2 linked regions of the Geobacter metallireducens GS-15 genome follow. The protein of the gene in region 2 interacts with the protein of the main gene of each other region in a pairwise test. Links are inferred from orthologs where the notes say so. Each region holds a gene or a part of one and is shown on either strand. Other genes may lie near its edges.

What was found.
Region 1: the proteins of ligA (region 2) and leuS interact in binary tests that used the Escherichia coli proteins (3 or more experiments, as listed by UniProt). The link is inferred for Geobacter metallireducens GS-15 from one-to-one orthologs.

What each region holds. Positions count from the first base shown.
Region 1 is NC_007517.1:2,602,571-2,618,378, reverse strand. What follows is about bases 9,428-12,523. They hold leuS (leucine--tRNA ligase), read left to right. Parts: upstream 9,428-9,786; coding sequence 9,787-12,261; downstream 12,262-12,523. Other genes in these bases: lptE (LptE family protein), read left to right, coding at 12,269-12,523; GMET_RS11600 (cytochrome c3 family protein), read left to right, coding at 9,428-9,646. Outside these bases: GMET_RS11645 (ExeA family protein), read left to right, coding at 1-485; GMET_RS11640 (chemotaxis protein CheW), read left to right, coding at 505-1,221; GMET_RS11635 (response regulator transcription factor), read left to right, coding at 1,260-1,631; GMET_RS11630 (chemotaxis protein CheW), read left to right, coding at 1,686-2,177; GMET_RS11625 (HEAT repeat domain-containing protein), read left to right, coding at 2,243-4,243; GMET_RS11620 (CheR family methyltransferase), read left to right, coding at 4,243-5,118; GMET_RS11615 (protein-glutamate methylesterase/protein-glutamine glutaminase), read left to right, coding at 5,115-6,197; GMET_RS11610 (GAF domain-containing protein), read left to right, coding at 6,262-7,095; GMET_RS11605 (response regulator), read left to right, coding at 7,121-7,498; more of GMET_RS11600, read left to right, coding at 7,517-9,427; more of lptE, read left to right, coding at 12,524-12,796; holA (DNA polymerase III subunit delta), read left to right, coding at 12,833-13,837; rpsT (30S ribosomal protein S20), read right to left, coding at 13,946-14,209; tRNA (N6-isopentenyl adenosine(37)-C2)-methylthiotransferase MiaB, read left to right, coding at 14,483-15,808.
Region 2 is NC_007517.1:3,077,615-3,093,255, reverse strand. What follows is about bases 7,457-10,385. They hold ligA (NAD-dependent DNA ligase LigA), read right to left. Parts: upstream 9,965-10,385; coding sequence 7,949-9,964; downstream 7,457-7,948. Other genes in these bases: GMET_RS13670 (OmpA family protein), read left to right, coding at 10,215-10,385; GMET_RS13680 (acylphosphatase), read right to left, coding at 7,671-7,952; GMET_RS19300 (PEP-CTERM sorting domain-containing protein), read right to left, coding at 7,561-7,647; GMET_RS13685 (radical SAM protein), read left to right, coding at 7,457-7,475. Outside these bases: GMET_RS13715 (ABC transporter substrate-binding protein), read right to left, coding at 1-151; GMET_RS13710 (TonB-dependent receptor plug domain-containing protein), read right to left, coding at 172-2,040; gptA (geopeptide), read left to right, coding at 2,276-2,380; gptM (geopeptide radical SAM maturase), read left to right, coding at 2,451-3,791; GMET_RS13700 (AAA family ATPase), read right to left, coding at 3,786-4,880; GMET_RS13695 (chromate transporter), read left to right, coding at 5,021-5,575; GMET_RS13690 (chromate transporter), read left to right, coding at 5,575-6,099; more of GMET_RS13685, read left to right, coding at 6,150-7,456; more of GMET_RS13670, read left to right, coding at 10,386-11,411; GMET_RS13665 (KPN_02809 family neutral zinc metallopeptidase), read left to right, coding at 11,496-12,350; GMET_RS13660 (PEP-CTERM sorting domain-containing protein), read left to right, coding at 12,973-13,812; GMET_RS13655 (ATP-dependent helicase), read left to right, coding at 13,970-15,641. UniProt on the Escherichia coli protein: DNA ligase that catalyzes the formation of phosphodiester linkages between 5'-phosphoryl and 3'-hydroxyl groups in double-stranded DNA using NAD as a coenzyme and as the energy source for the reaction.

The sequences.
Region 1 (15,808 bases), 480 kb from region 2 along the record:
GGCAGCTCACCGAGGCGGTTTACCGGCTCGAGGGGGAGAAGCGCTGCCCGGTCATCATCATTGACGAGGCCCAGCTGATCCCCGACCAGGAGGTGTTCGACGAGATCAGGCTCCTGACCAACTTTCAGCTGGACGACCGCAACCTCATGAGTGTTATTCTCATGGGGCAGCCGGAGCTGCGGCAGATACTGTCCGAGCCGGCCCATGAAGCCCTGCGGCAGCGGATTGCCATGCACTACCACCTCCAGCCCCTGAGCCTTGAGGAAACCCTCGAGTATGTGGACTTCCGGGTGGAGGTGGCCGGCGGACCCCAGGGGCTCTTCTCTCCGGATGCCATCCGGAGGATTTACGAGTTGTCGGGCGGGGTGCCGCGCAAGATCAACATCCTGGCGACCAATGCGCTGTTGGTGGGGTTCGGGAAGGACTCTGCCTGGATCGATGCATCGCTGGTGGAAGAGTTGCGTGACGAAGCGAGCCTCTACTGAGGTCAAAGGATCGACTGCCATGATGGATATAGCCGAAATCAGGAAAAAGGCCCAAAGGGAACGCGAAGGGCGACGCGAGGAACCCCAGGCTGCGCAATCACCGGTTACCCCCTCCGCTCCTCCGCTGGAGGAGACCGATGATGGCCACTATGACGAGTCCTTTCCCCAGGATGAGATCATCCAGGCCAGCTTTGCTCCGCCGGTTGTTCGCGACCCCTTGACCGTTATCCTCGAAGGGCGGAAGTCTGCCCTTGTTGATGAGGTTCTCCCTGTTGAAGACGATGCCGACCTCCCGGTCCAAGCTTCGTCTTCCCTCGAAATTCTTTGCTTCAGGGTTGCCGACGAGATTTACGGCATCGACATCATGGAACTGAAGGAGATCATCAAGCCCCGGGAGACAACGGAGGTTCCCCATGCACCCCCCTTCATCGCCGGTGTGCTCTCGTTGCGCGGCATCATTATCCCCGTATTCGCCCTCCGGGAGCGCCTTGGCCTGTGCCGGGAAGAAGGGGGAGGGAAAGAGCGCATCATCGTGGTGAAGAAAGGTGATGGTCTCTGTGGTATTCTTGTGGACGAGGTGACCCAGGTGGTTCGGATTGCTGCAGACACCGTGGAACAGCCCCCTGCGGTTCTCGATGGCATAGATCGTGAATTTGTCTCCGGTATCGGACGCCATGACGGAAAGATCGTCATTATGCTCGCAATGGAAAAGGTTCTTGACGTGTTGCTGCTCTGAAATCGTGCCCCATTTTAATGGCGCGAAAGGGTCCAGACATGACGAAGAAAAAAATTCTGATCGTCGAGGATGAGGAAAGCCTTCTCAAGCTTGAAAGCATTCTCCTCACGTCCAGGGGGTATGAAGTGGTGGGTGCCACCGACGGGGTGGCCGCCCTTGAACAGGTCGGCTTGACCAGGCCCGATCTGGTCATCCTCGACATCATGCTTCCGGAGATAGATGGCTTTGAGGTCTGCCGGCGCATCAAGCAGAATCCCGAAACGGCACACACTCCCGTCGTGATGCTTACGGCCAAGAAGAGCGAGCAGGACTGCGCGCGAGGGATGGCGGCGGGCGCGTCGGCCTACGTCACCAAACCGTTCAAGTCGGCAAAGATCATTGAGATAATTCAGGATCTCCTCTCTCCTTAACGGGAGGGAGCCAGACAGAAACCATTTAAATGTGCTGCCCCAGGGGGGATGATGATGGAAACCGACATCCAGGAAATTCAGCTTGCCTGTTTCCGTCTGGGTGATGCGAATTTTGCCGCTGACATCATGAGGATCAAGGAAATCCTCAAGCCTCAGCACCTGACGAAGCTACCCAGGACACCGTCCTTTGTGGAAGGGGTAATCAATCTTCGCGGCACGGTCATTCCGGTTATGGATCTGCGCAAGCGGTTCGAGCTTCCTGAACGCGCTCCGCTGGAGGAATCACGGCTTTTGGTGGTAACCGTGTCCCGCCAACTCGTGGGGCTCGTCGTGGACGACGTCACCGAGGTCGTTACGGTCCAAGCCCATGACATCAAGCCCCCTCCCCATGTGGCCGAGGGGATCAGCACCGAGTACCTGATCGGCGTCTGTCTTGTCCGCGACAGCCTCATCATGCTTCTCAATCTTGACACTATTCTGAACAGCCGTGAAACATCGGCTCTCGCCGGCTTCTCACGGGCATCGGGCGCAACTCCCGCCCGATAATTCCGGAAAAAGAGGATACCCGCAGTGTGTGCGGGAATCCTGACAGTTCGACAAGGAGACCGTCAGTGGGCGATCTTGAACACATACGTACTCAACTTACTGGTGCCGACGACGAGGAGCGTCGACAGGCCGTCATCGGCCTGGGTCGCCATCCTCTCGCCAGGAGTCGTGAACTCTTTTTTTCAGCCATGGGGGACGGGAGCTGGCGGGTACGCAAGGAGGCGGTCAACACGCTTCTCACCGTGCCCCTTGATGACTCAACCCTGAACGGGCTCATCGGCCTGCTTGCATCCTCCGACAACGCCGGGCTCCGGAACTCGGCGGTGGAGGCCCTGGAGCGCCTGGAATCCCGGAGTGTGCCGCTTCTCCTTGACCACCTCAAAGACCCTGATCATGACGTACGGAAATTTGTCGCCGACATCCTCGGCAGCATCGGCGACCGTTCATCCATCCCATCCCTCGTGGAAGCACTGCAGGATCCCGATGCCAACGTTTCTGCCGCAGCGGCGGAGAATCTCGGCAAGATCGGCGACCCTCGCGCGGTTGCGCCTCTGGTTGAGGCCCTGGCAACGGGTGATGTCTGGTTCCGCTTTTCGGTTCTCGGCGCCCTTACCCGGATTGGGGAACCGGTTCCCATCCCGGTGTTTGCTCCCCTTGTAGCGGATCCTCTCCTGAAGCGTCCCGTCATAGAGTGCCTTGGCGCAGTGGGAGACCGTGATGCCGTACCTGTAATCCTGGAGGGGCTCCAGGACCGTGTCCGGGCAGTCCGTGAAGCGGCGGCCTGCGCCCTGGCGCGCCTCAGGGGGAGACTCCCCGCGGTGTACGCACGGGAGGTTGATGACCATCTCACGGGTTTCAGGGGGAAACCGTGCGTGGATGATCTCATCGCATCCCTTGATACCACCGATCGGCAGGTGAGAGAGTCACTTGTGGGGATTCTGGCGCTTATCGGTGATGAGCGTGCGGCCCTGCCCCTTCTGGAGGGATGCCGCGACGAGCGGCTTCGGCGCACGTGTCTCCAGGGTTTCCGGATTATGGGAGAGGGTGGGATGGCCGCATTGCTTGCAGCTTTCTCCAAAGCCGATGATGAGGAAAAAACCTTCATCATTTATCTGTGGGGAGAAATGGGCTTTGGTGGTGCGGCGCCGTATCTTGGCGAGGCCATGGCGAGTAACCGGTACTCGGTCCGCAATGCCGCTGTGGTGGCTGCAGGTAAGATCGGCCTTACCGGGTTGCTGGATCAGATTCGAGTGCTGCTTGACGACAGCGAGCAAGACGTGCGCAAGGGGGCCGTGGATGCTCTTGTGCGTCTTGCCCCCACCGGCCGGGAGAAGGTGGCTGCCATCGCCAGGACTCTTTCCACGTCGCCCAACCCCGATAACCGACAGGATGCCGCGCGGATATTCGCGGCTCTGGCCGATCCGGAGCGCCTTGCCCTTCTGGTGAAGGATGAGAGCCCCCTTGTGAGGCGTAGTGCTGTGACCGCTCTTGCGGGCCTGCGCCTTCCCGAATGCCTCGGGAACCTGGTCATGGCGCTGGTGGACGAGGACCCTGATGTGCGGATCGCCGCCGCTACGGGACTCGGTGAGATGCAGGGTGAGGGGAGCGTGGACTCTCTGATCCTTTCGCTCAACGATGAAGATCCGTGGGTCCGCTGCGCTGCCCTCAGGAGCCTCGGCAAGATGGGCGGCGAGCGGGCGCTTGATGCCATCGAGGATCTGTTGGGCAAGGCGGATGGGGTCGTGCTTATCACTGCGCTCGAAGCCTTGGCCGGTCTTGGGGACGACCGGGCACTTCTGCTCGTGAGAAGGGGCCTTGAGAGCAGTGACGAGGAGGTGGTGAAATCTGCCATCGACATCCTCTCCCGCAGCGGTTCCTCCTGGATTGACGAGTACCGGGACAGCCTTCTCCGACACCCCCACTGGGACGTGCGGTGTGCCACTGCCCGTGCCATGGCGCATCTTCTCGGCGAGGGAGCGGCCGAGCACCTGCGCAAGGCTCTGGAAGCCGAGCAGGACGAACTCGTACGGGGTGAGCTCCGGGACCTTCTCGGAAGGTGGCGGTAATGTTCACCCTGGAACCGGAAATACCGCTATCCGATGAGGAGTTCCGCCTGATTCGGGATCTCATCTACAATCATTGTGGCCTCTACTTTGATAGCGATGCAACCTACCTGCTGGAAAAGCGCCTCTCCAAGCGTCTGCAGTTTCACCATTTCGCAGGGTTCAGGGACTACTACCACTTCCTCAAGTATAACCGGAACAGGGACCAGGAACTCTCGGATATCATGGATCTCCTCACCACCAACGAGACCTACTTCTTCCGCGAGGCGTTCCAGCTCAAGGCGTTTACCGACGAGATCATTCCCGCTCTGCGCGCGATGAAAATGAAGAGCGGCGACCGGACGCTCCGCATCTGGAGCGCCGGCTGCTCCAGCGGTGAAGAGCCTTACACAATCGCCATGCTCCTTCTGGAAATGGGCGGTTTCGCCGGCTGGCAGGTGGAAATTATCGGCACCGACATCTGTCAGCGGGTGATTCAGCAGGCCCGCAAGGGTCTCTACGGCAAGTCTTCCTTCCGGGTGACCGACGACAGCTACATCCGTCGCTACTTCACCGAACAGGACGGAATGTACCGGGTGAACGACAAGGTGAGGGAACTGGTCACCATAAGCCACCTGAACCTCCTCGACGCGAACCGCATCGCGCTGCTGGGCTGCATGGACGTGATATACTGCCGCAACGTCATCATCTACTTCGACCAGCTGGCACGGCGGAAGGTGATTGACTCCTTTTACCGGACCCTGCACGAAGGGGGATATCTCCTCCTGGGTCACTCCGAATCGCTCATGAATATCTCCACGGCCTTCACCCTTAAACACTTCAAGAACGACATGGTCTACCAGAAGCCCTTCCCGGGCGGGGCAGGGGGTGGATTATGAGAAAAATCAGGGTTGTCGTCATCGACGATTCCGCCTTCAACCGGCGGGCCATTATCAAAATGCTTGAAAGCATGCCCGAGGTGGTGGTGGCGGGATACGCCAACGACGGCGAGGAGGGGATCAGAAAAGTCATTGATCTGAAGCCCGACCTCGTGACCCTTGACCTCGAGATGCCCAAGATGGACGGCTTCACTCTCCTGCGGATCATCATGGGGTACTGTCCGACACCGGTCATTGTGATCAGCGCCAAGAGTGATGACGAGAAGGTCTTCAAGGCTCTTGAACTGGGAGCGGTCGATTTCGTCGCCAAGCCGAGCCAGGGGATTTCCGAGGAACTCCTTACCATAACCGACGATATCCAGCAGAAGGTGCGGGGCGTCTTTTCCCTGAACATGAAGGAGATCATCCGCCGTGAGAAAGTGGAGGTTTTGGCTCCCCCTCCTGTCGCCCCGAAAAAGGCGGAAGCGGAGCCGCGACGTGTGGTGCCGTGCCGTCTCGATGTGGTGGCCATCGGTTCTTCCACCGGCGGCCCCCCCGCCATCCAGCGGATTCTCTCTTCGTTCCGCGAGGCCCTTCCCCTGGCGATCGTTATTTCTCAACACATGCCCGCCGGTTTCACGCGAACCTTCGCGGAGCGCCTCAACCGCCTCTCCGTTTTCGAGGTCAAGGAAGCGGCCGACGGCGATACGGTGTGGCCGGGGCGGGTGCTGATTGCTCCCGGCGGCCACAACATGGTGTTCGAGAAGAGTTCCGGCTCAGTGGTGGTGAGGGTGCGCAAACCATCTCCCGAGGATCGCTACATCCCATCGGTCGACGCCATGCTTGCCTCCTGTGCGGAAGTCTTTGGACCGCGGACCCTTGGCGTAGTGCTTACGGGCATGGGGAACGATGGGAGCCGGGGGGTGCGGGCCATCAAAGGCGCGGGAGGACAAGCCCTTGCCGAAGCCGAGAGTTCGGCAGTGGTGTTTGGAATGCCGAGGGAGGCCATCGCCACGGGTGTGGTTGATAAGGTGGTACCCCTCGATCTGATTGCGCGGGAAATCCGTATGCGTTGCGGAGTGGCCACCGACCTTGATTAGCAGGCCGAGGGTCCGCTGCGTAACCGCCGCGCCGTATAAACAAGTGTGGTGCTGGGAGCAAGTCATGTCGATGGATGACAAGAGTGATGAAAAAGGGATGCATGTGCGGGCCGACGAATTCCTCCAGCTCTTCAAGAAGGGCGCGGAATTTACCCAGGATCTCCTCAAGGAGAACGAGCGGCTTCGATATCGGATTTTTCAGCTGGAGGAACACCAGCGCAAGGGAGGGGCTCCGGCTTCCCTTGTCGAGGAAAACCGGCTTCTCGCCGCCCGCATCGAGGAGTTGGAGCGGGAGAAGGACGAGATTCTCGGCCGCATCAGGCAGATTGAGGCTGAGAACAATGATTTCGCCACCCGCTATGTGGAAATCGAAGAGGAAAACAACAATCTGGCAAACCTCTACATAGCCAGCTACCAACTCCACTCCATTCTCGATTTTGATGACGTTCTCAAGGTCATCACCGAGATCATCATCAACCTGATCGGGGCCGAGGAATTCGCCGTCATGCTCATCGACGAGAAGGCCGGCCTGCTGGGCGCCGTTGCCGCCGAGGGCATTTCCCTTGATGATGTGCCGAAGGTGCGGCCCGGCGAGGGGACCATCGGGGCCATCGCCGCTACCGGCGAGAGCCACTTCCTCGAGGATCCGGCGGGATACGTGCGAGACCTCTCGAATCCCATGGTCTGCATACCCCTCAAGATCAAGGATCAAGTGATCGGAGTCATCGTCATTTACAAGCTCCTGATCCAGAAAAAAGCCTTTGTGCCGGTGGACTATGAACTGTTCACACTCCTTGCCGGCCATGCGGCAACCGCCATATTCAGTTCCAGGCTTTACTCGGATTCGGAGCGCAAGCGCTCCACCATGCAGGGATTCATCAATCTCCTGACGAAGTAGCCTATTGCACCGGAGATCCATGACTATGTCCGATAAGAGGATACTTGTCGTAGAAGACTCGCCCACCATGCGGCAGCTTATCTCCTTCACGCTGCGGCGGCTCCCTGGCGTTGCGCTGGTGGAGGCGACCGACGGCGTTGATGCCCTGAAAAAGCTGGGAGGGGATAGTTTTGACTTGATATTTACCGATATCAATATGCCGATCATGGATGGCCTGAAGCTCGTGAGCCTTGTCCGCAACGATCCGTCCCTGAGGCACATCCCTGTCGTGATCATTACCACCGAGGGGGCTGCCGAGGACCGCCAGCGCGGCCTTGCCCTCGGGGCCAACGACTATCTCACGAAACCGATTCAGGCCGGCAAAATCCTTGCCGTGGCAAGGGAATTGCTACGAATCGGCTAAAAATTGTTCGGAGTTCCCGTGAAACGCCTGTTCATTCCCGCCATGCTGCTCCTCCTTCTGCCGGTGCTCCTCTTTGCCAAGGATTACCAGGTTGTTACCTTCAAGACCGACACCGCCGGTGCCATTAACTTCAGCCATCCCGTCCACCTGAAGGCCCTCGGCAACAACTGCACCCTCTGCCACAACAAGATCTTCACGATCGGCACCAAGTCGGCGCCGGTGACCATGAAGGAGATGGAGGCGGGCAAGTCCTGCGGCGCCTGCCACAATGCGAAGCGAGCCTTCGCCCTCGGCGAGTGCACCCGCTGCCACGTGACAAAGGAGGTGCCGGTCGATATCCCCAATTTCGGCGCCGTCATTTTTAGTCACAAATTCCACCTGGGGCTCGGCGCCTACGGTTGCGCCGACTGCCACAACGCCATCTTCGGCGCCCGTACCGATAACCCCCACATTACCATGAAGGAGATGGAAGGGGGACGTTCGTGCGGTGCCTGCCACGACGGCAAAACCGCCTTCTCGGTCAAGGGGGACTGCACCAAGTGCCACACGGTGCGGGATATCCCTTTTGCTGCCGACGCCACCTTCAGCCACGCTGCCCACTTGGGATTCGGCCATGTCTGTGGCGACTGCCACAGCAAGCTCTTTGTGGCCGGCCCCAAAAGCAAGCGCTACACCATGCTGGAGATGGAGACCCAGCAGTCGTGCGGCGGTTGTCACAACGGCAGTACCGCCTTCTCGGTCAAGGGGGACTGCGGCCGGTGTCATACGGCTGTCAGGGATGTGACCTTCGCGAAAAGCGATGCATTCTTCAGCCATAAGATCCATACAGCTCTGCTGGGGTGTGGCAGCTGCCACAGCGGTATCTTCGTCGGTGGCGTCAACAGCCGCCGCTACACCATGGCCGAAATGGAGAAGGGACTCTCCTGCGGGGTCTGCCACGAGGACAAGACCGTCTTCGGCGTCCGGGGCAACTGTGACCGCTGCCACGTGAAGACGCGGAATGTGAGCTTCAAGACGGGGGCTGCCGGCACGGTTGCCTTCCGGCACGATTTCCACCGCCAGATGTATGGCTGCGGAGACTGTCACAACGGCATCTTCACCGCCGGTGCGGGGCGCAAGAGCTTCACCATGGCCGAGATGGGGCAGGGAAAATCGTGCGGCGCCTGCCATGACGGCAAGACCGCCTTTGCCGCCACTACTGCCGCCAACTGTGGCAAATGCCATCCCCTGCGGGATGTGATCCTTCCCCACGATGCCCGTTTCCCCCACGTGAAGCACCTGGAATCCCAAACCTGCAGCGACTGCCATAACGGGCTCTTCCTCTCCGGTCCCGGAAACAAGCGCTGGACCATGGCGCAGATGGAGCAGGGCAATTCCTGTGGCGCCTGCCATGACGGCTCGATCGCCTTCACCGTCAAGGGATCGTGCGGCACCTGCCATACCTCCACCGTGGAGGTGGCGATTCCGGTCCGCCAGACGGGAGTCACCCGCTTCAGCCACACGTTCCACGCAGGCCTCCATGGCTGCACCGATTGCCATAACGGGATCTTCGGAGCCGGCGCATCGGCCAGGCGCCACACCATGGCCGACATGGAGAAAGGGGGCTCGTGCGGCGCCTGCCACGATGGGAAAAGCGCCTTCACCGTGAAGGATAACTGTACCAAATGCCATCCGGTGAAGGAGATCTCCTTCAAGGAACCGGGCGCTCTCTTCAGCCATACCTTCCACCTCAACGCCTATTCGTGCGCCGACTGCCACGATGCCCTCTTTAAGCCTGATTCCGAGAACCGGCGCTGGACCATGGCCGACATGGAGAAGGGCAAATCGTGCGGCGCCTGCCATGACGGCAAGAGTGCCTTTGGCGTCGCCGGTGCCTGCGAGAAGTGCCATCCGGCCACCAAGGGGATCAAGTACGAGCTTCCCGGCGATGTGGGGAGCGTCCTCTTCAGCCATAAATCCCACTCCGCCAAGGGATACGGTTGCGTTGACTGCCACAGCAAGATTATCGTGGCCGGCGCCGGGAGGAAATCCCATACCATGAAGGAGATGGAGCAGGGACAGTCGTGCGGCGCCTGCCACGGTTTCAGCATGGCCTTCAGTGTTAAGGATCCCATCCACTGCGAGAAGTGTCACCAGAGGCTCTATTGATGCATCCCTGAACCAGCCTCCATCACCTTTCGTCGCCCCCGCCGGCCCTGTGAACATGTTTGCATGGCCGGCGTTTTTATGCTAAAAACAAACCTTTGATTTTAATCCCTTACTGACCCGCCAACCGGAGGTAGCACGTCGTGGAAGAGAAATACATCCCCCGAAACGTCGAAGAGAAGTGGCAGAAAATCTGGGAGGAGAATAAGACCTACAAGGTCACAGAAGATCCTTCCAAGCCCAAGTACTATCTCCTCGAAATGTTCCCCTATCCTTCGGGGCGCATCCACATGGGGCACGTGCGCAACTACTCCATCGGCGACGTGGTGGGTCGCTTCAAGCGGCTGCGCGGCTTCAATGTCCTCCATCCCATGGGGTGGGACGCGTTCGGCATGCCGGCGGAGAATGCAGCCATTCAGCATAAGAGCCACCCGGCCAAGTGGACCTACGAGAACATCGCCTACATGCGGAGCCAGCTCAAGAAGATGGGTCTTTCGTATGATTGGGACCGGGAGCTGGCCACCTGTGACCTTGACTACTACAAGTGGGAACAGAAGGTGTTCCTTGAGATGTATGAGAAGGGGCTAGCCTACAAGAAGACCTCCTACGTCAACTGGTGCCCCAAGTGCGAGACGGTTCTGGCCAACGAGCAGGTGGAGGACGGAGCCTGCTGGCGCTGCGACAGCGAGGTGACCCAGAAGGAGCTGGAGCAGTGGTTCTTCCGGATCACCGACTACGCCGAGGAACTTCTGGAGTATACCGAGAAGCTCCCCGGCTGGCCCGAGCGGGTGCTGACTATGCAGCGCAACTGGATCGGCAAGAGCTACGGCTGCGAAATCGATTTTCCCGTGGAGGGGAGCCTCGCCAAGATAAAGGTGTTCACCACCCGCCAGGACACTCTCTACGGCGCAACCTTCATGTCCCTGGCCCCCGAGCACCCCATGGCCCTGGAGCTGACAACCCCTGACCGCCGGGCCGAGGTTGAGGCCTTCATCGACAAGGTGAAGAAGACCGACAAGATCAAGCGGACCGCCGAGGACTTCGAGAAGGAGGGGGTCTTTACGGGCTCCTACTGCATCAACCCGGTGACCAACCGGCGGATGCCGGTCTTTCTTGCCAACTTCGTCCTTCTCGACTACGGCACCGGCGCGGTCATGGCCGTGCCGACCCATGACCAGCGCGACTTCGAGTTTGCAAGGAAGTACGATCTGCCGCTCCAGGTAGTCATCCAACCGGAGGGCGAAACCCTCGATCCCGCCGCAATGGCCACCGCCTACACCGAGGTGGGGACGATGGTCAACTCTGGCACCTTTGACGGACTGCGGAGCGACGAGGCGAAGGAGAAGATCGCCGATTACCTGGCAAAGGAGGGGATCGGCACCAAGACCGTCAACTTCCGGCTGCGGGACTGGGGCATCTCCCGCCAGCGCTACTGGGGGAACCCGATCCCGGTCATCTACTGCGATATCTGCGGCGTGGTGCCGGTGCCGGAAAAGGACCTGCCAGTGGTGCTCCCCATGGATGTGGAGTTCACCGGAGAGGGGGGGAGCCCCCTCAAGAAGCTCGACTCCTTCGTGAATGTTCCCTGCCCCCAGTGCGGCCAGATGGCGCGCCGGGAGACCGATACCATGGACACTTTCGTCCAGTCCTCCTGGTACTTCCTCCGCTACTGCTGCCCCGATTTCGCCGCCGGCCCCATCGACAAGGCCCGGGCCGAGTACTGGATGTCCGTTGACCAGTACATCGGCGGCATCGAGCACGCGGTGCTCCATCTCCTCTACGCCCGCTTCTTTACCAAGGCCCTGCGGGATTTGGGGTATGTGACCGTTGACGAGCCGTTCACGAACCTCCTCACCCAGGGGATGGTCATCAAGGACGGCGCCAAGATGAGCAAGTCCAAGGGGAACGTGGTGGATCCCGATGCCCTCATTAACCGGTACGGGGCCGACACGGCACGACTTTTCTCCCTCTTTGCCGCGCCGCCGGAGAAGGATCTGGACTGGAGTGACCAGGGGGTCGACGGGAGTTACCGCTTCCTCAGCCGGGTCTGGCGTCTTGTCTGCGATCTTCTCCCCTTTGTCGGTAAGGGGGGAGCCGTTGATTCGGCTTCCCTCTCCGACGATGCCCGGGGGCTCCGCCGTGCCGTCCACAAAACAATCCGCAAGGTCACCGACGATATCGACGAGCGGTTCCACTTCAACACCGCCATTGCCGCGATCATGGAACTGGTGAACGCCATCTACGCCTTCGAGCCCAAGAATGCGCCGGAAAACGGGCCGGTCCTCACGGAAGCCATCGAGAGTGTCGTCATCATGCTTTCCCCCTTTGTTCCCCATGTGACGGAGGAACTCTGGGAGGCCCTTGGCCACCAAGGAGGGGTGGAGGCGGCCGGTTGGCCCTCCTTTGATCCGTCAGCCGCTGTGGACGAGGAATTCCTCATCGTGGTCCAGGTGAACGGCAAGCTCCGTGGCAAGGTGACGGTTGCCACTGACGCTACCGAGGAGCAGGTCAAGGCCGCTGCCTTCGCCGACGAGAAGGTGAAGCCGTGGATAGAAGGGAAGCAGCTCAGGAAGGCGATTTATGTGCCGGGTAAGCTTCTCAACATCGTGGTGGGGTGACGGGTCTATGTCGACCCTGAAGGGGAGCATTGTGCGTCTTGTGGTGGCAATCGTGACCATGCTGGTTATTGCCGGGTGCGGCTACCACATCATGAGACCGGCGCGGGGCGGGGCTGAGCTCGAAGGCAAGACCCTGCAGGTTTCCATCTTTACCAACCGGAGCTTCAGGCCAAACATCGAAGCAACCCTTACCGATATTATCGTAGATGAGTTGGCCAAGAGGGAGGGTACCCGGCTTGTGGAGAGAGGAGGCGATCTCGTTCTCTCGGGAACTGTCCTCACCTATGGCACCTCCCACGCCTCCTATACCGCCAAGGACGAGGTGAAGGAATACCGCGCCACGGTTACTGCGGAGGTAGCGCTGCGTCGGAACGACACCGGCCAGGTGGTCTGGAAGGGTGTCATCACGTCTACTCAGGATTTTCCCGCCCTGACCGATCTGGTTGTCCAGCAGAACAGCGAGGATGCCGCGATTCGGGAGATCTGCCGCAAGATGGCGCGGGAAGTCTATATTCACCTTACGGAAGATTTCTGATGTCCATGGAGTCCCTGTTCCGACTTCTTCGAGCCCATGAAAATCGACGAATTCAATAAAGCCTTGGACCGGGGAGAGATTTCTCCCCTTTATTATTTCCATGGGGACGAGCCGCACCTCATGGAACGGGCCGTGAAGCGGCTCATGGATAGTGCTGTCCCCCCCGATTTCCGCGATTTCAATCTGGATGTCTTCTACGGCAACGAGTGCAAGGGGGACGAGGTTGCCTCGGTTGCCCAGACGCTCCCCATGTTCGCCGATCGACGGATGGTCCTCGTGAAGCGGGCCGGAGATCTCTCCGCTGCCGCCCTGGAGATTCTCGCCTCCTGTGTCGCCGACCCTCCGCCAACCACCTGTCTCGTCTTCATGGGGGAGAAGGTGGACCAGCGGAAGAAGTTTTTCCAGGAGATGAAGAAGAAGGGGGAGCTTGTGGAGTGCAAGCGCCCCTATGAGAATCAGCTTGGCGCCTTCATCCGTGAGGAGGCAAAGGGGCTCGGCAAGCGGGTCGAACCGGCGGCGGCCGAGATGCTGGTCTATCTGGTGGGGAACAACCTGGGCGAACTCTCCACCCAGTTGGAAAAAGTAGCCCTGTACGTGGGGCAGCGTGAGACGATCTCTGTGGAGGATGTGCGGGGAATTGTCTCCGACACGAAGGTGGAGAGTGTTTTCGATCTTACGAATGCCCTCGGGGAGCGAAACGTGGTAAAGGCGCTCCGAAGCCTGGCCACCATACTCAGGGACGGGGAGGCGCCGCTTATGCTTCTAGCCATGATCGCGCGGCACTTTCGGCAGCTCTGGCGAGTGCGTGATCTGATGGCGCAGAAAGTCCCCCAGCAGGACATTTCCCGCCTTGCCGGGATCAATCCCTACTTCATCAAGGGAGTCATGGCACAGGCGCGGAACTTTTCCGCCTCAGAATTGAAAAAAGTTTTTGAGGGCCTCTATGCTACCGACCTTGCCTTGAAGGGGGGAGGGGCGAAACGGCCGACCCTGACTTTGGAAAAGCTTGTGATGGACGTCTGTGGGATGGGCTCCCGGTAGCAAGAGGGAGGAAATTATCTCATGCAGCAAGGCATTTGACCGTGCAGCGTCACAGAAAAAGGGACCCCTGTCGGGAGTCCCTTTTAGTAGTGCATATAGAAAAAATGGTTACCCGAGGGTATTCACCAGTTTGGTGAGACGGGAAACGTTGCGGGATGCGGCATTGGCGTGGATGATCCCCTTGGTGGCCGCCTTGTCGATGACCGGGATCGCTGCCTGGAGGGCTTCTTTGGCCTTGGCTGCATCCTTGGCCTCGACTGCCTCACGCACATTCTTTATGAAAGTCCGCAGACCGGAGCGGATGGACTTGTTTCTGAACTGCTTTCTCTTGTTTTGCTTGATTCTTTTCAGGGCCGACTTGTGATGAGCCAAACTACACCTCCAGTATGTATTACGAGTGGATTCAGATAATTTTGAAAGTCAATTAGTTAGCATTGAATGGAGTGGCAAGTCAAGCTAAAAATCTCGTGGCCTATGGTGGCAAGAGAGAAGGGGATATGGGGCAATCTTCGTCCCGCACATATTGGGTGCTGGAAGCCATTGCCGGACTTTATCCCGCTTGTGCGGTATACGGCAAATACGCAGTTGACGGGACGCGGCGTAATTTCGTAATATCTATCGAATTATCCGCAGGAAAGAGGACCCGTGACCGGCGAAAAACTTCTGTATATCGAAACCTTTGGTTGCCAGATGAACGTGAGCGATTCCGAGAAGGTGGCGTCGCTCCTGAGGGGGGAGGGGTACTCCCAGACTCCCGATTCATCGGAGGCGGACCTGATTATTGTGAACACCTGCAGCGTGCGGGCAAAGGCCGAGCACAAGGTCTACAGCTACCTGGGCCGCTTTCGGAAGCTTAAGCGTGACAGACGGTTGCTTCTGGGCGTGGGGGGGTGCGTGGCGCAGCAGGAGGGGGAACGGCTCCTGAAGCGGGTGCCGTGGCTCGATCTCGTCTTCGGAACGCACAACCTCCATCTTTTGCCGGAGATGGTCAGGGCCGCGGAGCAGGGAGAGCGCAGGGCCGCGGTGGATTTCATCGACAACGAGGCAAGGCTCGACTTGTTCCCGCAAGCCGACGAAGGGGGGGGCGTAACCCGCTTCGTGACGGTCATGCAGGGGTGCGACAACTTCTGCTCCTACTGCATCGTCCCTTACGTGCGGGGAAGAGAGATCAGCCGCCGTTCCGTCGAGATCATCGGAGAGATTCGCAGCGCCGTGGCTGGTGGCGTGCGGGAGGTGACGCTTCTGGGCCAGAATGTCAACTCCTACGGGCTGAAGACGCCGGGTGAGCTGAGTTTTGCGGGGCTCCTGCGGGAAATTTCGGCCATCGACGGCCTGGAGCGGATCCGCTTCACCACCTCCCACCCGAAGGATATCTCACCGGAGCTCATTGCCTGCTTCGCCGAGCTTCCCAAGCTCTGCGGACACATCCATCTGCCGGCCCAGGCGGGGAGCGATTCGATTCTGGCACGCATGAACAGGGGCTATACGCGGCAGGAATACCTGGAAAAGGTGGCAGCGCTCAGGGCGGCTCGCCCGGAGATCCTCATAACCGGGGACATCATCGTCGGCTTCCCCGGTGAGACGGAGGCCGATTTTCTCCAGACCCTCTCCCTCATGGAGGAGGTCCGCTATACCGACATCTTTTCCTTTGCCTATTCCCCCCGCCCCGAGACCGCCGCCGCGTCCCTCGGCGACAGGATTATGCGCAAGGAGACCACGGAGCGCCTGGAACGGGTTCAGGGGCTCCAGCGGGACATGACCATTGAGAGGCATGCCGGCTTTGTCGGCACCTGCCAGGCGGTCCTCGTGGAAGGGATGAGCAAGCGGGGAGACCAGCTCTACGGCCGCACCGACGGCAACCTGATCGTGAACTTTGCCGGCAATCCCTCCCTCGCAGGTTCCCTCGTCGACGTGCGCATCACTCGCGGCTACCCGAATTCGCTCCTGGGCGAACTCGCAGTTTTTCAATAA
Region 2 (15,641 bases):
CGGAACGCACGCCGGCCGTGTCCTTGAAGCCGTGGAATGCGGCCTCGAAGGGTGCCAGGCGCTCGCCCTGCACCACCACGACTTCCGCGGCGAAAGCCGGGAAGCCCCAGAGGAGCAGTACAGCGAGTATGTGGAGGATCAGTCGGTTCATGCGTTCCTAAATAGTTTCCGTTACCACTTGATGCGGAGGCCGCCTTCGAACCAGCGGCTGGGGTTGACGAAGATTTCGTTCGTGTACTGCCTGCCGTTGAACAGGTTGTGGCCCGTGAAGAAGAGCTCCGCTTCGGCGTTTTGACCCTTGTAGGCCTTCCACCCCAGGTTCAGGTCCCAGATGAAGTCATCGTAGCGGGCATTGAACGCAATGCCGCCCCTCGTCGAGGGTTCGTTCCACCAGATATAGTGCCCCAGGAGGGCGCCCCGGAAGGTGCGGTCGTCATAGTGGAGCCCCAGGTCCCACGTCTGGCGGGGAATTTCCTGAAGCCGCCGGTCGGTGTCGGCGTTCCTGGCGTCGATGAAGACGTAGCCCAGGGAGAGCCAGGTATCAAAGAAGGGGGTGGTGCGGGCCTCCACCTCGAACCCTTCCTTGAGCAGTCTCAGCCGTTCACCGTTGACGGCGACATCCCGGGCCGTGTTGCGGAACCATCCCGCCTTGAGCCAGAGGAAGGGGATTTCCGTCGTCTCGATTCCCGCGTGGATTGCCCAGATCCGTTCGTTGGTGAAGGCCGGGTCGAAATTGATGGTCGACAGGCTGTACCCCCGGGCGTAGTTGGCCCGCAGGAGGGTCCGGTCGGTGAGGTTGACGGTTGCCCCGAGGCTCTGGCTCCAGAACTCGCCATCGCGGCTGGTCCGGTCATAACGCAGCGCCGGGGTGAGGGTGAACCGCTCCCAGGCGATGGTGTCGTTCAGGAAGAAGCCCCACTTGTCGTTGGTCCCCTCGCTCGGCGCGGGGAAGGTGCCGAGCAGGGTGAAGGTGTCGCTACTGGTTTTTGTGTGGCCGTGGTCGAAATCCATGCCGCCGACCACCGTGTGGAGCCCCTGCCGCCACGTGAGGAGAGCACTCGCTCCGGCGGCTTCCTCCTTATTGTCGACGAGTTGGAATGTGTCGCCGGAAGTCAGGAAGTAACGCCTGCTATCCGCGTCAAGGAGGGAGCCTTTGAGAGCAAGGTCAAGGGCGAGCCGCTCGGTGAGGTGGTAATTCAGGGCAAGGGTCGAGGTGAGTCGGCTTGTCTCTAAATCGGAGGTGACTGTGCCTTCGGACAGAATGGGGAGCAGCCGGGCGGGGAGCGGGAAGACCCCTTCGCCCGCTGCACCCTTGAGGTAGTTGATGGTGAAGCGGATGCTCCCCTTGTCGCGGAGGCTCCAGAGGAGCTTGGCATAGAGGTTGTTGCTGTCGGAGGCATTATGGGGGCGGAAGCCGTCGGACCGGACGTTGCCGCCCGAGAGGTAGTAGCCCAGCCGTCCCATGGTCCCGGTCAGCTCGCCTTGGGCGTCGCGGGTGCCGCGCTCCCCCCCGGAGAAGGAGGCGGACCCGCCGGGGATGGCAGTTTCCCGGGGGGATTTAGTGATAACGTTGATGACCCCCCCCAGGGCGGAGCCCCAGGCCGTGGAGGCCGGCCCCTTCACGATTTCGATCCGTTCGATGTTCCCCACCGGGATCTGGGCGATGACCGCGGCGTTGTCGGACAGATTGCTCATGGAGACGCCATCCACGAGGACCAGGACATGGCGGAAACTGGAGCCCAGCAGCGAGTAGTCGGTGACGAGTCCACCCCGCAGGTCGACCTGGACCCCGGGGACCCTGTTCAGCACCTCTGCCAGGTTATGGGCGTTCTGGGCCTCGATCTCCGCGGCGGTGACCACGGTGATGTCTTCGGCGCTGCGGGAAAGGGGGCGGGGGGAGCGGGTGGCGGCTGATACCGCCAAATCGCTGGGCTCGTAGTAGAGCTCCAACAAATTTGAGTCACTCTCCTCTGCGGCGTGGAGGGGGGGGGCACCGGTGAAAAGAAGGGTGAAACAGACGAGAAGTGCCGAGATAACCATGCGAATCAACGACGTATTTGCCCGGCTCCCCAAGGGGGGGTGGGAGGATTCAATAACGTCGTTGATTGATGGCGATTCGGGCATGTGAGTTGCTTGTGAATGTTATGGGTCCTGGTTATTTGACGTTGCGCGAGGTGAGAACAATTTTCCGGATTTTTAGCAGGAAAGTTTTGTTGTGTCACCCGTTATTTTGCTGCTGCCGCCAAGGCGAGGTCAACGGAAGGAGGTGAGCGCCATGACTGAGGAACGTGAGGAAGTGGTTGTTCTCGACGAAGGGGTTGAGGAGTCGGCCGATGGGCCCCTGGCCTGTTGCACGGTGAGTGTTGCTTTCTTCTTTTAACGGATGCTTGCGATGGCGTGCGGTGTATTTAGCCGGGGGACGGGTTCCCCCGGCTCTTTTGGGGGTAGCCATGATCCTCTCCCGCCACGTGAAAGTCTTCCCCTGCACGGAGCAGCCGGGCCATCTCATTCTCTTCTCCTGCCGCACCGGAGCGGTGCTCCGCGTACCCGCCCCCCTCCTCGAAGCCGCCCGCGGCGGCACCCTTTCGCCTAAGCCCGCCGAAACCCTCTCCCGCCACGGCTTTCTCGCCGAAGACCCGGGAACGGAGCAGCGGGAGATGCTCGCCTGGTTCGACCGGATCAACGCGCGGCGGCGCCGCTGCAGCGCCGTGGTGGTCCTGACCCGGGCCTGCAACCTCGCCTGCCCTTACTGCTTCGAGGCGAATCAGCCGAGCCTGCGCCAGATGGACGGGGAGACCGCCGACCTCTTCGTATCCTTGGTGGAGCGGGAACACCTGGCCCGGGGACGGAGGGTCTCGCTCAATTTCTACGGCGGCGAGGCGCTGCTGCGCCCCGACCTGATCCGCCGGATCGCCGGACCGCTGCGGGCGACCGGCGGCGACCGGTTTTCCTTCAGCCTGGTCACCAACGGTACCCTCCTCACCCGGACGCTGGTGAAAGATCTTCTCCCCCTCGGCCTGGACGGCGCCAAGGTGACCCTCGACGGCCCGCCGCAAATCCATGACCGGCTGCGTCCCTTTGTCTCGGGAGAGGGGAGCTTTGCCGCGATCATCGCCAACCTGCGGGAGGTGTGCGGCCTGATCGGCATCGCCATCGGCGGGAACTACACCCGCGACACCTGGCGGGAGTTCCCCCAACTCCTCGACATTCTCCCTGTCGCGGGGCTCACCCCGGAGCGGGTCCGTCTCGTCAGGTTCGATCCGGTGATCGGCCGGGAGGGTGTTGCGGGGCTTCCCGACTTTTCGGAAGGGTGCGGCGGACTCACTGAGCCGTGGCTCGTGGAGGCGTCCCTCGTCCTTCGGGAGGAGATCGTGAAACGAGGGTACCTGACGTCTAAACCGGCCCCGGCCGCCTGCATGGTGGAGTTCGACACCGATCTGGTGGTCGACACCGATGGGGCCATCTACCGCTGTCCCGCCTTCATCGGCCGGCCGGCGTTCGTTGCCGGCCATCTACGAAACGGCGCCGGCAGCGCAGGGGACGCGTACGGGATGGACGCCTGGAAGCAGGAGGAGTGCCTCGACTGCGCCTACCTCCCCCTCTGCTTCGGTGGCTGCCGCTTCATGAGGCTGGTGGAAACGGGTGCGGTGGACGGTGTGGCATGCCAGCGGGAGTACCTGGACGCGACCCTTGAGGCGATGGTGCGGCGAGGCGAATATCCCCTCACCCGCCCTCCGGGCACCCTCTCCCACGGGGAGAGGGAATTACACCCCTCGCCCTGCCCCCTATGACAGCATCCGGTCCAGTTCGTCGAAATCCAGCACCTTTTCCGCCTGGGCCTTGACGAGATCGATCTTCTCGGCGTCTTCGGCGCTGATCTTGGAGACGTGGTATTTCATGGCCGAGAAGATGTCGGCGGTGGTCTCGTGGATCCGGATGTAGGGGATGGAGCTGTCGTCGAGGATCTTCTGGGTGATGGCGGAGACCGGCGCGTGGCCGGGAACCACGAGGCCGGCGATCTTCTCCCGGTAGGCGGGGATGTTGTAGAGGGACGAGAGGGTGACGAGGAGCTCGTCCCGGGAGCTGGTGACCAGGAGCATGGTCGATTCGGCAAGTCCGTCGATGACCTTCTGGGACGAGGCTGCCCCCAGTTGGATATGGTGGATGATCCGGGTCCCCTGGCTCTGGTCCCCCCTGAGGGGGTGGGCCAGGAGCCGCGCAATGTTGTTGAGGGTGGGGTTGGCGAGGATCGGCGACCAGTCGAAGGCCCCGACGACGTTGATGCCGTGGGGGGTGAAGGCCCGCTGGAGGTAGGAGAGGGAGGTCTCCCGCTTCTCGGGGATGAGCTTGTTGACCAGGAGCATCCGCAGGTCGGCTCCCTCCATCCGGTAGAGGGGGAGGTTCAGCTGGACTGAGTCGATGACGTTGCCGATGCCGCCGCCGGAGACCATGATGGCCGGGGCATCCACCAGCTTGGCCACCTTGGCGTTGTTCATGCCGATGACGGAACCGACCCCGCCGTGGCCCGATCCTTCGATGATGAGGTAGTCGTTTTTCCGCTCCAACTCCCGCACTGCTTCGGTGATCCGCTCCGCGGGCCAGAGGGTGGGGATCTCCCCGTCGATGAAGCGCTTGGTGGAGCCCCGCTCCAGCACTACCGGCGACATATGGTTGATGTCCCCTTCGAGGCCGAAGATGCGCGCCATGAGGGCCGCGTCCATGTCGACGGTGATATCGTTGAAGAGCTGGCACTTGGGGCCGATGGCCTTGATGAAGCCGACCCTGCCGTACTTTTTCCGGGCCAGGTGCATCAGCGAGACGCTGATGGTGGTCTTGCCCGAGTTCATTCCCGTTGCCGCGATGAAAACCTTCTTGCACATGGTGATCGCTTCCATCTCTGACCGCTGAGATCCACTACCCAAACGACGAGTATAATTTTACCAGAAGATTCTATGCAAGCACGTATACCGTATGGCTTTTCCCTTGCCCCCCACGGATGCCCCTTGCTATAAGGAATTACATGGAAACGACAGGTAATCGGGTATCCCTCGGGGAAATTTTTCGCACGTTCCTCATCATCGGTGTTACCGGCTTCGGCGGGGGGATGGCGGTGGTGGCCCTGGTGGAACGGGTCTGCGTCCACGACAAGGAATGGCTCAGCCACGAGGAGTTCATGCACGGCCTCGCCTTCGGGCAGTTCCTGGGCCCCTTCTCCCTCAATTCCTGCACCTTCGTCGGGTGCACCCTCCGGGGCCGCATCGGGGGCACCGTGGCCGCGTTCGCCTTCATCCTCCCGTCGTTTCTGATTGTCTCATTCCTTTCGCTCCTCTACTTCCGCTACCATGAACTTCCCGAACTCCAGTCGGCCCTGCAGGGGACCAACCCCGTCATCATCGCCCTGATCCTGGTGGCGGCCATTGGCATGGGCCGCAAGATTCGCGGTGTGGAGCCGTGGGCCATCGCCCTTCTCACCTTCGGGCTCGCCGCGTTCTTCCAGGTGAACGGCCTCGCGCTCCTGGCTCTGACCGCCTTCTGGTCCCTGGCCCGGGCCCGGTTCCGTCAGGTGCACCACTGATGGGGTCCCTTGCCACCATTGCCTGGACGTTCCTGAAGATCGGCCTGGTCTTCGTGGGGGGAGGGTACGTCCTCATTCCGCTTCTCCACCGGATCATGGTGGACCAGTACCACTGGCTCACCATGAAGGAGTTCCTGGACGGACTGGCCCTCTCCCAACTCACCCCCGGCCCCCTGGCGATCCTCGCCACCTTCGTGGGATACCGGGCCGGAGGCTTTGCCGGCGCCCTGGTGGGGACCGTCGCGATCTTCCTCCCCTGTACCGCCCTCATGGTCTTCCTTACCCGGCGCTACGAGCGGCTGCGGAACATTCGCCTGATCCGCGAGGTGCTGGACGGGGTCGTGCCGGCCGTGGTGGGGCTCGTGGCGTCCGCCGGCTGGAAGCTGGGGAGCACCTCCCTCGGCTCGGCGCGGGACATTCTCCTCTTCGTCGCCGGCTTCGCCATTCTCCAGTTCACGAAGGTGAGTCCCCTCTTCGTCATCCTCGGCGCCGGAGCGCTGGGGTATTTTCTTCATTTTTCCTGAAAGATCATGGCCGGTTGGCAACGCTCACCGGTCCGTGGTAAGGTAACGCCATGAAACGAAAAACCCTTCCAAAACTCCTCTATGCCGACGCCAAGGGGAACATCTTCGACCACCCCGACCTCTGCATGGCCGGCATGAGCGGCCCCGAGGCGGTGCTCCCCGAGGGGGTTGAGCTGATTCCGCTCCCCGAGGGGAGCCGGCTCTTCACCATCCCCGATACCCCGCCAGTTGCCTGGGACGAGAAGCAGCGGAAATTCGTGACCGTGCCCACGGTCCGGGAGGGGCGGCGAAACCTGCCGGTGCAGGCGGTGTCGGCCTTCATGGCGCCGGGGTACGTGCGGACGCTGCTTCCCGCTTGCGATTACGGCAGGAAGAAGGTGCACCTGCCGCTCTGGTCCTACACCGCCGTGGGGTGGGACGAGGAGCGGGACTGCTTCGTGGTGGCCGCCTCAAGGGTGGATACCAACGACAACTGGAACCCGAACAACTACGACGACCGGAAGCTGGATCCCCTGGTGCGACAGCGGCTGGCGGAGATGCCCAACAACCGCCTCCTGGAGCAGCTTGCCCGCTGCGCCGTGGATTACCACTGCTTCGCCGCCAAGAACCTTTTCTTCCGCCGCTGGGAGGCGCCGCTACCCACGTCGCCGGCCTGCAACTCCCGGTGCCTGGGGTGCATCAGCCTCCAGCCCTCGGACTGCTGCCCGTCCAATCACGAGCGGATCGGCTTCGTCCCCACGCCCGAGGAGATCGTGGAGCTGGCCCTGCCGCACCTGGAGCAGGCGCCGGAGCCCATCGTCTCCTACGGCCAGGGGTGCGAGGGGGATCCCATCATGCAGGCCGACACCGTGGCCGAGGCGACCCGGCGGCTGAAGAAGGCCACCAGCCGGGGAATCGTGAACTTCAACTCCAACGGCTCCTTCCTCGACCGGATCGCCATGCTCTGCGACGCGGGGATGGACTCTATGCGCTTTTCCATGAATTCGGTGCGGGAGGAGTTTTACGACAAATACTACCGGCCGGTGGGGTACCGCTTCGCCGACGTGAAGGAATCGGTGCGGCTGGCCAAGGAACGGGGGCTTTTCGTGATGATCAACTACCTGGTCTCGCCAGGGCTCTCCGACAATGCCGACGAGGTGGAGGCGCTCCTGCGGTTCATCGGCGACACCGGCCTGGACATGATCCAGATGCGGAACCTCTCCATCGATCCCGACTTCTACAATAAACGGATGGGGGTCACGGGACGGGGGATCGGCATGTACCGGATGCTGGAGCGGGTGAAGCGGGAGTTTCCCCGGATCCAGTACGGCTACTACAACCGGACCCGGGAGAACTTCTACCCCGAGGGACTGGAGAAGAGCTGGCCGATCCGCTGACTTCGACTTTCCAACGCTGTTGAACGAAAAAGAGGCTTCCCGAACAGGAAGCCTCTTTCTGCGCGTAACGAATGGGCGTGTCGGTTCAGTTCTTGTTCCGACGCCACCCGGCGATGCCCAGACCCAGATGCGCCACAGTGGAGGGCTCAGGGGGCGGGGTCGGGTCTAGCAAAATGAAATCATTGCTGCGTATCTTCAGTACCGCACGTCAAAAGTGTCGAATTCTCCTCTAAAAGACTTTCGTTCGACGATCACCCGGTCGACCCGGGCTCGGGAAGGGCCGTGGTGGCACCATTCAACAAGGGCCTGGACGTCTGTCTCGTCCCCTTCGAAGCATCCTTGCACGTCGCCATTTGGTAGATTTTTCACCCAGCCGGTCACCCTGAGCTGATTTCCCTGGAGTACCGTGTGATGGCGGAATGCGACCCCCTGCACAAGCCCCTTGACGGTGACGATGGCGCGAATCTTCATGGTCATTGCTCTCCCTCCAGCATCTGCAGAAATTCATCCTCGGCGAGAACCGTGACCCCCAGCTGCCGGGCCTTGTCCAGCTTGCTCCCTGCTTCGTCCCCGGCCACCACGTAGTCGGTCTTCTTCGATACCGACCCGGCCGCATGGCCCCCCTCGCTCTCCACCATCTTCTGGGCCTCGCTCCGGCTGAAGCGGATCAGCGTACCGGTGAAGACGAAGGTCTTGCCGGTGAACTTTCCCCCCACCTTTTTCTCTTCCACCGTCGGCTCCACCCCCGCCTCCACCATCCGCCGGATGGTCTCCCGGTTCCCCTCGTTGTGGAAGAAGGTGGTGATGCTTTGGGCCACTTGGGGGCCGATCTCCCGGATGGAGAGGAGCTCCGCCTCCGTGGCCCGGGCCAGGTTGTCGATGCTCCCGAAGGCCGTGGCCAGGAGCTTTGCCGTGTGCTCCCCCACGTGGCGGATGCCGAGGGCGAAGATGAAACGGGAGAGTTCCCGTTTCTTGCTGGCCTCGATGGCGTTCAGGAGGTTCTCCGCCAGCTTCTCCCCCATCCGGTCGAATTTCATGAAATCGTCCCTGGTGAGGGTGTAGAGGTCGGCCACGTTACCCACGAGCCCCAGCCGCAGGAGCTGCTCGATGTACTTCTCGCCGAGCCCCTCCATGTCCATGGCGTTGCGGGAGGCGAAATGGATGATGGACTCCCGGATCTGGGCCGGGCAGGAGAGTCCCATGCAGCGGACCGCCACCTCGTCGGGGATCTTCACCACCTCGGAGCCGCACTCGGGGCAGGCGGCGGGAATGGGGAGGAACCGCTCGCTCCCCGAGCGTTTCTCCGTCAGCACCTTAACCACCGCCGGGATCACGTCGCCGGCCCGCTCGATCACTACCGTGTCGCCGATGCGGATGTCCTTGCGCTCCATCTCCTCCCAGTTGTGGAGGGTGGCCCGGGAGACGGTGACCCCGGAAACCTCCACGGGGCGCAGGTTCGCCGTGGGGGTGATGACCCCGGTGCGCCCCACGGACGGGACGATGTCCTCGATGACCGTGACCGCCTGGCGGGGGGGGAACTTTACCGCCACGGCCCAGCGGGGAGAGCGGCTCTTTTCTCCCAGTTCTCGCTGGAGGGGAAAGGAGTCCACCTTCACCACCACCCCGTCGATCTCGTAGGGGAGGGTGTCGCGCTTTTCGGTCATTTCGCGATAGTAGGCGAGGACCCCGGCGACTCCCGTCACCTGACGTGCCAGGGAGGTCACCGGAAGCCCCCGCTGCCGGAGGGCGGAGAGGAACTCGCCTTGGCTGCCGAAATCGGCGCCGCGAATCTCTCCCGGCGCATAGCAGAACATGGTGAGGGGGCGCCGGGCCGTGATGCGCGAGTCCAACTGCCGGAGGGAGCCCGCCGCCGCGTTGCGGGGGTTGGCGAAGGGGGGCTCTCCCTCCTCCTCCCGCTGGGCGTTCAGCCGCTGGAAGGCCGCCAGGGGGAGAAACACTTCGCCCCGCACCTCCAGGAGCTCCGGGGGATTCTCCCCTTCGAGCCGCAGGGGGATGCTCTTGACGGTTTTCAGGTTCTGGGTAACGTTCTCCCCCACGACCCCGTCGCCCCTTGTGGAGCCCACGGTGAGCGTGCCGTACTCATAGACCAGTTCCACCGCAAGCCCGTCCAGCTTCGGTTCGCACACGTAGGCGATCTCTTCCCCGGCCGGAAGCGCCAGGGCGCGCTTCACCCGGGCGTCAAACTCGGCGATATCGCCATCGGTAAAGGCGTTTTCCAGTGAGAGCATCGGGATCCGGTGGGTCACCTGCTTGAACTTCTCCAGGGGTGCCCCCCCCACCCGCCGGCTAGGGGAGTCGGGGGTGACCAGCTCGGGATGCTCCTCTTCCAGCTTCAGCAGTTCGCGATAGAGAGCGTCGTATTCCGCGTCGGTGAGCTCGGGGCGGTCGAGGACGTAATAGAGGTGGTCATGGCGCCTGATCTCGGCGCGCAACTCAGCAATGCGCCGCTCGGCGGCGTTTCTGTCCATGGTGAATCTCCGTGGTTTGATGATAGGTGCTTATAGCATAGCGGGGATGTCATGGCAATTTGTCGGGATGGTTAACAGGGCTGTGCAGGGATTGGTTACAGGCGCCTCTGGTTTTCGGTAGAGCAGGGTACAAGGACGCGACTTTTCGCTAAAACCTCGAAAGGATTGAATGTCGCAATAAGTATGTTTTAATTGTCACTGCCGGACACGGCGCGAATAGTGGTGATTGCCACGTCACAAGGAGGGAGCCATGGCGACGAACCTGTTGGAGCAGCTTAGCGGGATGTTTACCAGTGACCTAGTGGGGCAGATCGGCCATTTTCTGGGGGAGGGAACGCCGGCCGTCCAGAAGGGGGTGCCGGCTGCCCTCTCGGCATTGGTGGGTGGGGTTGCGGCAAAGGGTGTGTCGACGGACGGTGCGTCGCAGATTCTCGGTCAGGTCCGCTCCGGCGGGTTCGGGGAGAATACCCTCTCGGGGATGGCCGCGTCACTGGCAGGGGGTGAGGCGACCAAGGGGCTCCTGGAGCAGGGAAACTCCCTCGTCGGCTCGCTCCTCGGCAACAGGGCCGGCGGGGTTGCGGAGTGGCTGTCGTCCGTGAGCGGCCTCGGAAAGGGGAGCGCCCAGTCGCTGCTGGCTCTCCTGGCCCCCTTCGTCATGGGGAAGATCGGCAAGGAGGCACAGGAGAAGGATCTGGGGGCGGTGGGGCTTTCGGGGCTCCTGGAAGGCCAGGGGCCATTTCTGCAACAGGCCGCCCCGGCGGGACTGGCCGGCCTGCTCGGCCTCTCCAGCCTGTCGGGCCTCGGGGGCGGCGCGTGCCCCAGCGCCCTCTTCTCCGGCCCCCTCTCGAAGATCGTCTGGATTCTGGCCGGCATCGTGGTTGCCTTCCTCCTGTACACATTGCCCCAGCGCTGCTCCATGAAGACTCCGGCAATCCAGCCGGCGCCGCCCCAAGTGCAGGCACCGGCCGTCAAGGTTGATCCGAAGCTGGGAGCCTTCGGTGATGTGACGCTCCCCGACGGCGTCACCCTGAACATTCCCGAATTCGGCATCGAGCGGAAGCTCCTCGCCTTCATCCAGGATGGGGCGAGACCCGTGGACAAGACCACCTGGTTCACCTTCGACCGGCTCCAGTTCGAGACCGGCAGCGCCGTGCTGAAGCCTTCATCCCAGGAGCAACTCGGCAATATCGCCGCGATCCTCAAGGCGTTCCCCCAGGTGGCCATCAAGATCGGCGGCTACACCGACAACGTGGGTGATCCCCAAGCAAACCTCAAGCTCTCCCGGGACCGGGCAAGCAACACCATGCAGGAACTGGTGAAGCTGGGCATCGATCCCTCCCGCCTTGAATCCGAAGGGTACGGGGAGGAGCATCCGGTTGCCGACAACGCCACGGAGGAAGGACGGCAGCAGAACAGAAGGATCGACGTCCGGGTGACAAAGAAATAGCTGACACGGGGCGCGGATGGTTCATGGGGGTTATCCGCGCCCCGTGTGCATTCAATCGGCAGACCATGACAGGAGTGCCTTGCCATGCGATGGAGTGACGGACGGAGAAGCGACAACGTGGAAGACCGCCGGGGGATGACCGTTGGCCGGAAGGCGGTGGGGGGCGGCATCGGCACGATCATTCTCGCGCTGGTCGCCATGTACTTCGGCATCGACCCGTCGGTGGTCCTGCAGCAGGGGGGCTCTCCCCTCACAGCGCCGACAGAGACGAGACAGGCCGGCAAGCCTCCCGCCAGTGACGAACTTGCCCAGTTTGTGTCGGTGGTTCTGGCCGACACCGAGGATACCTGGCACGAGCTCTTCCGGAAGAACGGCAAGACCTACCAGGAGCCGAAGCTGGTCCTCTTCACCGGCGCCGTGGAGTCGGCCTGCGGCTATGCCCAGGCCGCCATGGGCCCCTTTTACTGCCCCCTGGACCAGAAGGTCTACATCGACCTCAGCTTCTACCGGGACCTGAAGGAGCGCTTCAAGGCGCCGGGGGACTTTGCCCAGGCGTACGTCATCGCCCACGAAGTGGGGCACCACGTCCAGTCGCTCCTCGGCATTTCGGAGAAGGCCCACGACCTCCAGCAGCGGAGCGGTAAGACCCAGGCGAACCAGCTCTCGGTGCGACTGGAGCTCCAGGCCGACTGCCTGGCCGGCATCTGGGCCCACCACGCCGACCGGAGCCGGCAGGTTCTCGAAAGCGGCGACGTGGAGGAGGCGCTCCAGGCGGCCACCAGCATCGGCGACGACCGCCTCCAGCAGCAGGCCCAGGGGTACGTCGTCCCCGAAAGCTTCACCCACGGCAGCTCCGAGCAGCGGGTCCGCTGGTTCAAAACCGGCCTCGACACCGGCAACTTCGGGGCGTGCAATACCTTCGGGGCCCAATCGTTGTAGATTGATGGTGCCTTTCCCCTTGGCACGGTAATCGCCTTCTCGTATTTCGCCTGATACCTCTGCTATCAATGGTGACAGCCGGGCCGACCAGCCCGGCTGTTGTGCGTTTTGAGCACCGATTTGCCGTTTCGAGATTCCAATGCCTGAGCCCTTCACCGGACCTTCCCCCCACGACAAAGCCAATGTGCCAATGTAGCGCCCATCTCCCAATTAGTTGAAATTAGCTAACGTGGCTCGTTATTTCTTGTGATTTCATTAAGTTATGCCTGTGTGTCGAGGGTTCTTACAGATGTGCCCTGGACATTTTACAAAAAGTGTAATGATATTTTAATGTTGGCTCAATTTTAATGTTCAACGTGCGAAGAATCGCCATGTTACGTCATGGCTTGGATTATGCAACTTTAATTTTGAAAAAAGTGCAATAATTCCGTTTGGTTGCCGTTGTGTTGGTTGTGTTGTTTTACTTTGTTACCACCCTGTGCTGGCACTATGAACCTGCCGTAACGCGGTCGATATCTGAGATGCTTACCCATTCCCGTGAGGATGGGTCAAAATCACAGGAAAGGAGGACCGTTACAACACCCATCGGAAGTACAAATCAGTTTGTGAAAGGAGAGTGACAATGAATGGGAAGATGAAAAGTTTCACCAGTAAAGCCTTGGCAATTGCCGCCGGCATGGTAGTGCTGGTCCTCGTTCAGTCAAATCCGACACAGGCGTCGACACTCCAGGTGGGAGTGACCGTGTATGACACCGCCGATCCCACCAATTTCTACAGTCGGGTAATTGTGGACAATGGTGCAGGTGACCTTGATCCGAATCCTCATGCAATCCTCCTCGGGAACAATTTTGAGCCCATCCCAGGTTTTGTTGTCCAAGGTTCATATCATACCGCCCACTTGGAGCCGAATATCCTCACCAGCGCGTCATCGTCCGTGACCAATACCAGGGGGACCACGAGTCGCGCTTTCGTCGTGGTCAGTGATACGGATTTCAAGCCGCCGACCAATGCCACTTTCGTCACCGGCAGCGGCACGTGGACCAATGCGGCAGGCTCGACTATTGCTCTGGGGTATTATAATGATCCCAACAACGGGCAGTATGCTGCTCCGTTCGTTCCATTTGATACCCTGGGAAATCCGAATCCTGCGCCGGTGCTTTTTGCAGATTTTGATAGCTTTGACCAGGGCTGGGCCTCGCTGCTTTCGGGAGATCTGGTTGCGAGCTTCAGCGATACAGCAACCAGTGATCATGATTCGTTCGGTTTCAACGGCGGTCCCTATGGCGTTAGCAATGTCGATCCGTTTTCGATGGCCTTAATGTTCGATTTCAGCGTTGTTCCCAACGGCATGCTGACCTCTCGCGGCCTGTCGATGGAGGCAGACCCGATCCCTGAACCATCCACGTTCCTTCTCCTGGGCGCCGGCCTTGGGGGAGTGGTGTGGCTGAGGCGCCGGAAGTAATTCATTGGAGACATGGTTCCAACCGGTTTCCCTTGGCACGGTAATCGCTCCCTTGCATTTCTCCCGACACCTCTGCTATCAATGATGACAGCCGGGCCGACCAGCCCGGCTGTCGTGCGTCTGGAGCACCGATTCAACCGTTTCGAGGATTATTTTTATGCTTGACCTCTCCACCCTCAATCCACCCCAGCGGGCCGCTGCGGAGCACACCGAGGGGCCGCTCCTGGTCCTGGCCGGCGCCGGCTCCGGCAAGACCCGGGTCATCACGTACCGGATCGGCCACCTCCTTCTCGACAAGAAGGTGAAGGCCGAGGACATCCTGGCGGTCACCTTCACCAACAAGGCGGCAGGCGAGATGAAGGAGCGGGTCCGCGAGCTGGTTGGGCGTGGCAAGGCCAAGGGGATGGTCATCTCCACCTTCCACTCACTGGGGGTCCGAATCCTGCGCCGGGACATCGAACGGCTCGGTTACAAGAAGAATTTCAGCATCTACACCACCTCGGACCAGATCGGCCTCATCCGCCAGGCCATGCGGGAGGTGAACGCCGACGGGAAGAAGTTCGACGCCGAGACGCTCCTCTGGCGGATCTCCGGCTGGAAAAACGGACTCATCCCGCCGGACCGGGCCGTCCCCCGCTACGACGATCCCGACGAGCTCCTGGCCTGCGACGTCTACCCTCGCTACCAGGCGCTCCTCCACGCCTGCAACGCCATCGACTTCGACGACATCATCATGCTGACGGTGCGGCTCCTCCAGGACTACCCTGAGGTGCTGGACCACTGGCAGGAGCGCTTCCGCTATATCATGGTGGACGAGTACCAGGACACCAACGCCTCCCAGTATCTCTTCATTTCGCTCCTGGCGCGGAAGTACCGCAACCTCTGCGTGGTGGGGGACGATGATCAGTCCATCTACGGCTGGCGCGGGGCCGACGTGGGGAACATCCTCGACTTCGAGCGGGACTACCCGGGGTGCCGGGTGGTGAAGCTGGAGCAGAACTACCGCTCCACCGGCACGATCTTGGAGGCGGCGAACCAGGTCATCAAGAACAACGCGAAACGGAAGGAGAAGCGTCTCTGGACCGATGTGGGGGAGGGACGCCCCATCGACATGGTCATCGCCCAGGACGACGAGGAGGAGGCGACCCTGGTGGTGGAGCGGCTCCAGATGGAGCGCTACCAGCATAACCTCTCCTTCGGCGACTTCGCCATCCTCTACCGGACCAACTCCCAGAGCCGGGCCTTCGAGGAGCAGCTCCGCTTCGAGGACATCCCCTACGTGCTCGTGGGGGGGATGCAGTTCTACGAGCGCAAGGAGGTTAAGGACGCCCTCTCGTACCTGAAGGTGATCGACAACCCCCTGGACGAGCAGGCCCTGTTGCGGGTGGTGAATTTCCCCCGCCGGGGGATCGGCGACGGGACCGTGGTGAAGATCAACCAGTGGTCCCTGGAGCACGAATGCCCGCTCTTGGAGGCTATGGGGAGGGTGGAGGAGATCGAAGGCATCCCTGGCGCGACCCGGGAGAAGGTCCTGACCTTCCACCGGCTCATCACGGGCGCGGCCGGGGAGTTCCGCCGTCCGGGAGATCTGGCGGCGCGGGTGAAGGGGTTCTACGACCGGATCGGCCTTGAGGAGGAGCTCTACCGTACCATCGAGGAGCCGGCCACGGCCCGGCGCAAGGTGGAGAACGTGGAGCAGATCATCAACTCCATGGCGGGGTACGAGGAGAGGATTCCGGGGGCGACCCTCTCGGGGTTCCTGGAGAAGGTCTCCCTCATGGACGAGGATCGCTTCAGCGGCAAGGACAAGAAGGAGCATGGCAAGGATG